DNA from 4 places in the Lysinibacillus sp. NPDC048646 genome. Region 4 is predicted to be linked to each of the others. Evidence: riboswitches for the same ligand, from Rfam matches in the RefSeq annotation. Region 4 holds a riboswitch; each other region holds the start of a gene.
The links. A riboswitch is a leader RNA that binds a small molecule or an ion and turns the genes downstream of it on or off. The one in region 4 is predicted to bind S-adenosylmethionine.
Positions count from the first base shown of each region.

Region 1: another riboswitch for S-adenosylmethionine. It lies ahead of metK (methionine adenosyltransferase); the one in region 4 lies ahead of ACQKII_RS18715 (bifunctional homocysteine S-methyltransferase/methylenetetrahydrofolate reductase).
Region 2: another riboswitch for S-adenosylmethionine. It lies ahead of ACQKII_RS07245 (MetQ/NlpA family ABC transporter substrate-binding protein); the one in region 4 lies ahead of ACQKII_RS18715 (bifunctional homocysteine S-methyltransferase/methylenetetrahydrofolate reductase).
Region 3: another riboswitch for S-adenosylmethionine. It lies ahead of ACQKII_RS23110 (YezD family protein); the one in region 4 lies ahead of ACQKII_RS18715 (bifunctional homocysteine S-methyltransferase/methylenetetrahydrofolate reductase).

Region 1 is NZ_JBNNLZ010000009.1:127,423-129,627, forward strand. It holds gene metK (methionine adenosyltransferase) at 70-1,266, opposite strand; SAM riboswitch class I at 1,597-1,715, opposite strand; gene pckA (phosphoenolpyruvate carboxykinase (ATP)) at 1,918-2,205, shown strand, end outside.
Region 2 is NZ_JBNNLZ010000004.1:150,451-152,655, forward strand. It holds gene ACQKII_RS07240 (methionine ABC transporter ATP-binding protein) at 1-103, opposite strand, end outside; gene ACQKII_RS07245 (MetQ/NlpA family ABC transporter substrate-binding protein) at 165-995, opposite strand; SAM riboswitch class I at 1,086-1,189, opposite strand; gene ACQKII_RS07250 (PPC domain-containing DNA-binding protein) at 1,396-1,899, shown strand; gene ACQKII_RS07255 (pyridoxal phosphate-dependent aminotransferase) at 1,954-2,205, opposite strand, start outside.
Region 3 is NZ_JBNNLZ010000036.1:8,513-10,717, reverse strand. It holds gene helD (RNA polymerase recycling motor HelD) at 1-40, opposite strand, end outside; gene ACQKII_RS23115 (hypothetical protein) at 470-727, shown strand; SAM riboswitch class I at 1,052-1,148, shown strand; gene ACQKII_RS23110 (YezD family protein) at 1,220-1,375, shown strand; gene ACQKII_RS23105 (ECF transporter S component) at 1,618-2,175, shown strand; gene ACQKII_RS23100 (hypothetical protein) at 2,196-2,205, shown strand, end outside.
Region 4 is NZ_JBNNLZ010000021.1:34,748-36,952, reverse strand. It holds gene hemG (protoporphyrinogen oxidase) at 1-1,073, shown strand, start outside; SAM riboswitch class I at 1,198-1,299, shown strand; gene ACQKII_RS18715 (bifunctional homocysteine S-methyltransferase/methylenetetrahydrofolate reductase) at 1,397-2,205, shown strand, end outside.

The sequences.
Region 1 (2,205 bases), on a different contig from region 4:
CTTAGTCCCCTTTCCTTTTAAGAAAGTATACCTTTATGAAAACATATCTATGCTTTTTTGAAAAGCGACTTATAGACTAGCTTTCTCTTTTAATGCGTCAGCCTTGTCAGTATTTTCCCAAGGCACGTTTAAGTCTGTACGACCAAAGTGACCATAGGCTGCAGTTTGTTTATAGATAGGGCGACGTAAATCAAGCATTTTAATGATACCAGCTGGACGTAAATCGAATAGCTCACGAACCCATTCTACGATGTCGCTTTCTTTTACTTTGCCTGTCCCAAACGTGTCTACTGCGATGGATACAGGCTGTGCTACACCAATGGCATAGGCAAGCTGTACTTCAACACGTTCTGCTAAGCCGGCTGCAACAATGTTTTTTGCTACGTAACGTGCTGCATATGCTGCTGAACGATCCACTTTTGTAGCGTCCTTACCAGAAAATGCACCACCACCATGACGAGCATAACCACCGTATGTATCGACGATAATTTTACGACCAGTAAGACCTGCATCACCTTTTGGTCCACCGATTACGAAACGGCCTGTTGGGTTGATGAAATATTTCGTATTAGCATCTAGTAATTCACTCGGAACAACTGGTGCAATTACTGATTCTTTTAAATCTGCTTGAATTTGTTCAAGTGTTGCTTCTTCATCATGCTGAGTTGAAATAACAATTGTATCCACACGAACAGGAACATTATTTTCATCATATTCAATCGTCACTTGTGTTTTACCGTCCGGACGTAAATATGCTAATTCACCTGATTTACGTACTTCTGTTAAACGACGAGACAATTTATGCGCTAAACTTATTGGTAACGGCATAAGTTCAGGCGTTTCGTTACAAGCGTACCCGAACATTAGCCCTTGGTCACCTGCTCCAATGGCTTCGATATCTGCATCTGTCATAGTACCTTCACGTGCTTCTAATGCTTGGTCAACACCTAGCGCTATATCAGGTGACTGCTCACCAATCGCCACTAGTACAGCTAGGTTTTCAGCATCAAAACCATATTTCCCACGTGTATAGCCAATTTCAGCGACAGTATCGCGGACAATGCCTTTAATATCTACATAAGTAGAAGTAGTAATTTCCCCTGCTACTAATACTAAGCCTGTTGTTACAGTTGTTTCACACGCTACACGTGCATTTGGGTCTTCTGCTAAAATGGCATCTAAAATGGCATCCGAAATCTGATCACAAATTTTATCTGGATGTCCTTCTGTTACACTCTCTGATGTAAACAGTCGACGGTTTGTCATTTGGTTTCCCTCCTATTACTCTTACAAATAGTATTTGCGAAATTAATACGGTACTCATTACCCACATGTCAAGTTCGCCCCTAAAGGGTTGAACTCCAAGCCGTTGTTGCTGTCGTTTCACTTTCGCACAAAAAAACAGTTGTTGCTGTCGTTTCACTTTCGCACAAAAAAACAGTTGTTGCTTTTAACACGAGGATTTCGAAAGATCCGTCATTATAATAAGGAAAGAAGTGCATATACTTACCTTTACATTCATTTTTACAAATAAAAAAATCCTTTTCTCACGTGTACTATACATGAGGAAAGGAATAATGACTTCGTAACCTTTCACTCTTATCGTTCAAGGGTTTTCCCCTTGCATCAGGTTGGCACCAACGCATGTCGTGAAATAGTTCATGCAGGTTGCCGGGTTTCACAGGGCCTGACCCTCCACCAGCTCGGGATAAGAGTATCCGTTCAATTTCTCATCTTACGTAAAAGGTAGAACGTTGTCAATCGTTTTATGTCGTTTTCTTGAAAAGTAATAAAATCACAAAAATAATTTCTGAATTAGTATAGATTATTTAAGCAATTGTGTTATACTATTTTTGAAATTAAGAAAAACTCCCTCGAACACAAGGGAATACTATAAAAAAGGATGGTATTTAATCGATGAATTCAGTAGAAATTGCAAACGAACTGAAGGAATTATTAAGCGGCGGGAACATTAACGTTCAACTTTCAGTACCACAATTAGTTGAAAAAGCTACATCTCGTGGTGAAGCAATGTTAACAGTAGATGGCGCAGTGCGTGCAGAAACTGGTAAATACACTGGTCGTTCACCTAAAGATAAATATATGGTAGAAGAAGCAGATACAAAAGATAAAATTGACTGGGGAAAAGTAAACCGACCAATTTCGTCTGAAGTATTTGACAATTTATATGTAAAAGTTGTCAAG
Region 2 (2,205 bases), on a different contig from region 4:
CATGAATTTCACCTTTTTTCACATGAAGATTAATGCCATCAACCGCTTTGACAGTACCTTTTTTTGATTTGAATTCTTTTGATATATTTTGTAATTGAATCATGTGATTTCTCCTTCCTAAAGGAAAAAGTTACCGTTTAGACGGTAACTTTTGTCGTGTTATATTACCAGCTTGCTATTACAGAACCATCAAATTCTTGCTCAATAAATTTACGTACTTCGTCCGATTGATAAGCATCAACGAACTTTTTAATCGTTGGGTCTTCTTTGTTTTCAGCACGCACAACAATGTAGTTTACATATGGTGAGTCAGTAGATTCTAAAAGAATGGAATCTTTTTTAGGATTGATACCAGCATCTAATGCGAAGTTTGTATTAATAGCCGCGACATCTACTTCACTTAATTGCTTTGGAATTTGTGCAGCTTCTAATTCAATAAATTTGAAGTTCTTTTTGTTTTCTTCCACATCGTGAATAGATGCTGTCAGGCCAGTGCCTTCTTTCAATTTGATATAGCCTGCTTCTTGCAGAACGAATAGGGCACGAGCTCCGTTCGTCGGATCATTTGGCAATCCAAATGTTGCACCGTCAGGAATTTCATCTAATGATTTATATTTTTCAGAGTATACACCCATTGGATTTAAAATTGTTTTTCCAACAGGCACTAAATCTGTATCATGGTCTTTGTTAAATGTATCTAGAAACGGTTCATGTTGATAGCTGTTCGCATCTAAATCACCTTGTGATAATGCAGTATTCGGTAAAACGTAATCAGAGAATGATTTTAATTCAACCTCTAAGCCATTTTCTTTTGCTACTTTCGCAGCTACCTCTGCAATTTGTTCGTGTGGGCCAGATGTTACGCCAACTACGATTTTATTTTCGTTAATAGCCTCACCATTACCTTTGCTGTCTTCCTTACTACCGCAACCGACTAATGCCACTGCTAATGTGAGACTTGCTAAACCTACTAAAAATTTGCTTTTCTTTTTCATGAAAAATTACCTCCAAAGTTGTTTTATCGGTTTTTGAAAATAAAAAAAACTCTCTTATAAACTTAAGAGAGGCTCATGAAAAGATGTCCTCTCTTATCTTTCAAACGAATATCGTTTGCAGGATTTAGCACCTTCCCAAAAAGGGGGGTTGCCGAGCTTCATAGGGCCAGTCCCTCAGCTACTCTTGATAAGAGATTTATAGTATTTTTGTAAATCCGATAGAACTAATATAATTTATAGGTTATATTAAGTCAATAAATATTTTTAATATTTTATAAAATTAAACTATATTAGATTTAGTGTTAAGGGGATAGAAACTGCCTGTAAAGACGTGAGTGCTGGGCGTGAAAGTCCCCCGTTCTATGTAAATATAATTTATTCAGGGGGAAGAGGTAAATCTATGTCTGTAAGAGTTAATTATGGGGTAGGGTCATTTGGGAAGGTTATTAGTGCACGCATCTTAATGGGGACAGATATCATTGAGGGAATTGAGGCTGTATGTGAAGAGAACGAAATTGAATCAGCAACAATTGTTAGCTGTATCGGTAGTTTTCAAAAAAGTAATTTTGTGTATTTAGTCCCGGATGAGACATCTAAAATCAAAGTACGTTTTAGTGAAGTAATTGAAAAAGAAGGGCCACTTGAATTTATTCAAGGTTCTGGCGTTATCTGTAAGCGGGATGGTGTATATGAAACCCATTTTCATGGATCGATGAGTGATCAATGGGGAGGTGTGTCTGGCGGCCATTTTGTTAAAGGTGGGAATCCCGTCATTACCGCAGATGTTGTTTTAGCAGAAGTACGGGGTGTACAGCATATCCGACGTTTCGATGAAGAAACGGGACATGTTCAATTTTATCCGTTAGAAGAGGGATTAGAGAGTCCACGAAAAATAAGTAAATAGATAAGAAAAACCGTCCAATAGGTGTAAAACACGCTGATTGGACAGTCCATCATTTTACTTAAATAAATTTAATTTCTCAATTCTAATGATAGCTTCACGTAAACGTTCTTCGCTGACAAGTAAGCCAACACGGACATAGCCTTCACCATAATCACCAAAGCCATTGCCCGCGGCAACGGCAATATCAGCGTTGTCGAGTAACAGATCAGCAAATTGCTCACTTGTATAACCTAGTGGAACAGGTAACCATGCAAAGAATGAGCCTTTTGGTGCTGTAACCTGCCAGCCAATTCGTTTGGATTCTTC
Region 3 (2,205 bases), on a different contig from region 4:
TGTCCACTCGTTTTTGCTCCTGCTGAAATTCTGAATCCATAGCAACCACTCCTTAAAAAATTGGGATTGACAAACGAAAAAGTATATTGTATAATCTATAATAGGGATATAATGCACATTATTATTTTTAAGCATATATCTATATAAATTTACCACAGGTTCTCATTTTTTTCAATGTATTGGACATGATTTCTATACTTGTGGATTCTTAATGCTTTTTGTTTTAACATACACCAATTGAATGCAAGAAACACGCACCCACTAGATAAGCGGGTGCTTTTTTGACTACAATTTTACGCTGAAATATATAAACCTTCATTAATTTCTGTTTTTTTTCTTATTTAACTAACAGCGTGCGATTGTTTTATAAGAACAGTTTAACGCAATAAGAATTGAACCTTAATAAGTTTCGCAACGAATATTTAGAAAGAATTAAAATCTTACGATTACTACGAAGGGGGAATGTAAATTGGTACAGATTATTTTATCTACTATACTAATAATTGCACTTATTTTTTCAATATCGGTTGTGGTTCAAAAAAGAAAAAAAGCGGGTATCACAGGGATTAAAAGTACTTTAACGACAATTTGTTTATATTTAATTGCTGTAACAAATCTGCTCGCTTATTGGTTTGACTTTATGGGACTATTGAATTGGTCTATTACGGTAATTTTGTTGATTTTAGGTGCTTATTTCACAAAATATATGCCAGTTCCAGCTAGATGATTATTTAACGAACGGAGGTAAGAGTTTAAGACACAGCTGCCGAAATCAAAGGCAGCTTTTCTTATTGAGCGAACGAACGAAGCAGGATTTTTTTAGATTAACGACTAATAAACGAGGCGGGTTTAGATTCGAATAGCTTTTTCTCTCCTGTATCCCTCTAAAGTAAAAAAACATCCGTTCGCTTAATTTTGACTATAAGCGAACGGATATTTTTTACAAAATGAACCATTTTACTTAATTTCATAGTAATCGTCTAGGTTTTGTAACATTTATATTGACAATAGGTTTTCAGAATTATAGAATTATTTCCAAGTGAAACGTAATACCTTATCAAGAGAGGTGGAGGGACTTGGCCCAATGAAGCCTCGGCAACCGATATGAATCGGTGCCAAATCCAGCAGAGTTTTCTAAGAGATAAGGGGGTCCATCGAATCATCATGATGCGTTGACCTCTTTTGTACAAAAAAGTATGAAAAAGAAGGGGTGTATCGAATGTCTCAAACAGCAAAGGTTGATGACAAGAAATTAGAAGTGATTGCCAATGCTATTCAAAATCTACAATTTGGCGAGGTGCATATCACCATTCAAGATGGTGTTATTGTGCAAATTAATCGACTTGAAAAGCAAAGATTTCCACAAAAAAAATAGCGAATAAACGCAGCTGACTAGAAATCTGGAGGCCACATCATAAGCAGGGATCATCCCTTTGCTTATGTGTGGTCTTTTTTTTACCCGCATGAACGGTCAGTAAGACGGGCGCCGAACTGACTGTAAAAGCCCGATTGGTTCAACGTACGATCCGTAGGTATAAAAAATACCCATCTGATCGAAGTGTTTCTTAATTAGCAGTGATTTAAAAAGGAGTGAGCATTTTGAAATTAAGATATTTCATGAATATTGGTGTACTGAGTAGTATATCTATTGTACTGATGTTATTTAATTTTCCATTACCACCGTTTCCCAGTTTCCTACAGGTAGATTTTAGTGATGTGCCAGCCTTATTAGCAGCAATGACGATGGGGCCAGTTGCGGGGATTTTAGTGGAGCTATTAAAAAATATGTTGGATTGGTTATTGTCAGGAAGCATGACGGGTGTACCGGTAGGGCATTTAGCCAACTTTACAACAGGCGTGTTATTCATCATCCCAGTGTATTTCTGCTATTCAAAAATTCAGCGTGGTAAGGGGCTTGTCATTGGTTTGCTTGCAGGTACAGTTTCGATGGCAGTTGGTATGAGTCTCCTGAATTATGTGCTTTTCCTACCGATGTACACCTTGTTTTTAGGAATGGAACCTGTGAAGGGCGATGCCTTAAAAGATATGATTGTTCTAGGGATTTTACCATTCAATCTCGTGAAAGGTGTCATTGTCATGATTGTGACAATAATAGTATTCCGCAATATTCGTGTTTGGTTGACCCAGCAACGCTTGAAATATAATTGTACATAGTAAAAACAGGAGGAATAATAATGACGACAA
Region 4 (2,205 bases):
CGACATTTGGTATTCCAATGAGTCTAGCCTCTCTTGAAGCTAGCACACTTGTATCAGCAGCAGGAAAGCAAGAAGCATTGAAAGATTTAACAATGCCAAATGAAGGTTTTACAAAAGAAAGCTCCATTGGCGAGTTTTTAACATACTATTTAGGCGAGGAACTTGTGAAAAATCAAATAGCACCAGTGCTAGCTGGGGTATACTCAGGGAATTTAAATCAGCTATCCATTGGCTCAACGTTACCGTACTTAATCGACTATAAAAATGACTATGGAAGTGTGATCAAAGGCTTTGATGCGAATCGCGAGCAATTTGTAAAAGCTACAAATAAAAAATTTATTTCATTTAAAAAAGGTTTGTCATCACTTATTGACCGACTTGAAGAAACGTTAACGGATGTAGAAATTGTCAAAGAGATAGCGACAACACAGGTGAAGAAAGAGGAGGGCCACTATGGTGTTACGTTAGCAAATGGTGTAACGATTGAAGCAGATCATGTCGTCTTAGCATTGCCTAACGAGGCTGTACAATATTTATTGCAAGACACGTCATTAAATAATTATTTTGAAAAATTTAATACCGCATCAGCGATTACGATTTATTTAGGCTTTGATGTACCGGATGCTGTCCTCCCAGCAGACGGAACGGGCTTTATTGTGTCACATAATTCGAATTTACAATGCAATGCGGCAACATGGACGAGCAGAAAATGGCAGCATACATCAGCAGACAGTAAATTACTTGTACGATTGTTTTATAAGAGCATTAACCCTGCCTATGAGGAATTATGTGCAATGACAGATGAAGAATTGGCTGTTGTAGCACTAGAGGATGTACGAAAAAGCTTAGGTATTGAGGAAAACCCAACTGTTGTGAATGTTACGAAATGGATTGATCAAATGCCAAAATATGATTTAGCTCATCAAGAAGCATTAAAAGGATTAACAGCTGAACTTGCAGAAAGATATCCTAATTTATCAATTGCAGGTTGTTCTTATTTCGGCGTAGGGATCGGTGCTTGTATTCAAAATGGTAAAAAAATCGGTGAAGAGCTAGCTGAAAAATTATCTTAAGTTTTAGGGAAAACTCAAAAAACATTTATTTCGTGTGAAAAATCCTTTGTTACGTGAAATAGTCTTGACTCTATCGTTTGTAAACGATATGATTCTTTTAATTATTTAAAAAATTCATACTACATTCTTATCAAGAGAAGCTGAGGGACTGGCCCTGCGACGCTTCAGCAACCAACTTCGTGTCAGGTGCTAAATCCAGAAGACCTTTTTGGTCCGAAGATGAGAAGGAAAAAACAATTACGATTCGTTAAAGCCTTCTTTTTTTGTGAAAGAAGGCTTTTTATATTTTTATTTTGAAAACAAGGGAAGCGAGGTTACGTTTTATGGGATTGCTTGAAAAGTTAAAAACACAAGTCTTAACAGCAGATGGTGCAATAGGCACTGTACTATATGGTTATGGTTTGGAGTACTGCCACGAAGAAATGAATGTACAACGACCAGAATTAATTGAAAAGATTCATCGTGAATATATTGCGGCTGGCGCTGATATTATCCAAACTAATACATATGGTGCCAATGCGATTAAATTAGCTCGATATGGGTTAGAAACACGTGTGCAGCAGTTCAATGAAGCAGCGATTACGATTGCCAAGCGTGCAGCAGCAGATGGTGGACAATTTGTACTTGGTACAATCGGAGGAATCCGTGGTATTCGTAAAAGTGATGCAACATTAGAAGAAATTTTAATGACTGTTGAAGAACAGGCAACAGTGTTACTTGCAGGTAATCCAGATGGCCTTTTACTAGAAACGTATTATGATTTTGAAGAGTTAACAGCATCATTATCCATGTTACGGACAAAAACAAATTTACCGATTATTGTACAAGTATCCATGCATGAGCCGGGGATACTGCAAAACGGGATGACATTAAATCATGCCTTACATGAGTTAGAGACACTTGGTGCGGATGTGGTTGGTGTTAACTGTCGATTAGGCCCCCATCATACAATTCAAGCATTCGAAGGGGTAGAGCTTCCTGATAAGGCATTTATGTCAGCATATCCGAATGCTTCTCTATTAGATGTGGAGGATGGACGTGTCGTATATGAGTCAGAAGCAGATTACTTTGGTCGAGCGGCAGTTGCTCTACGAAATCAAGGCGTACGTTTAATCGGTGGTTGTTGTGGGAC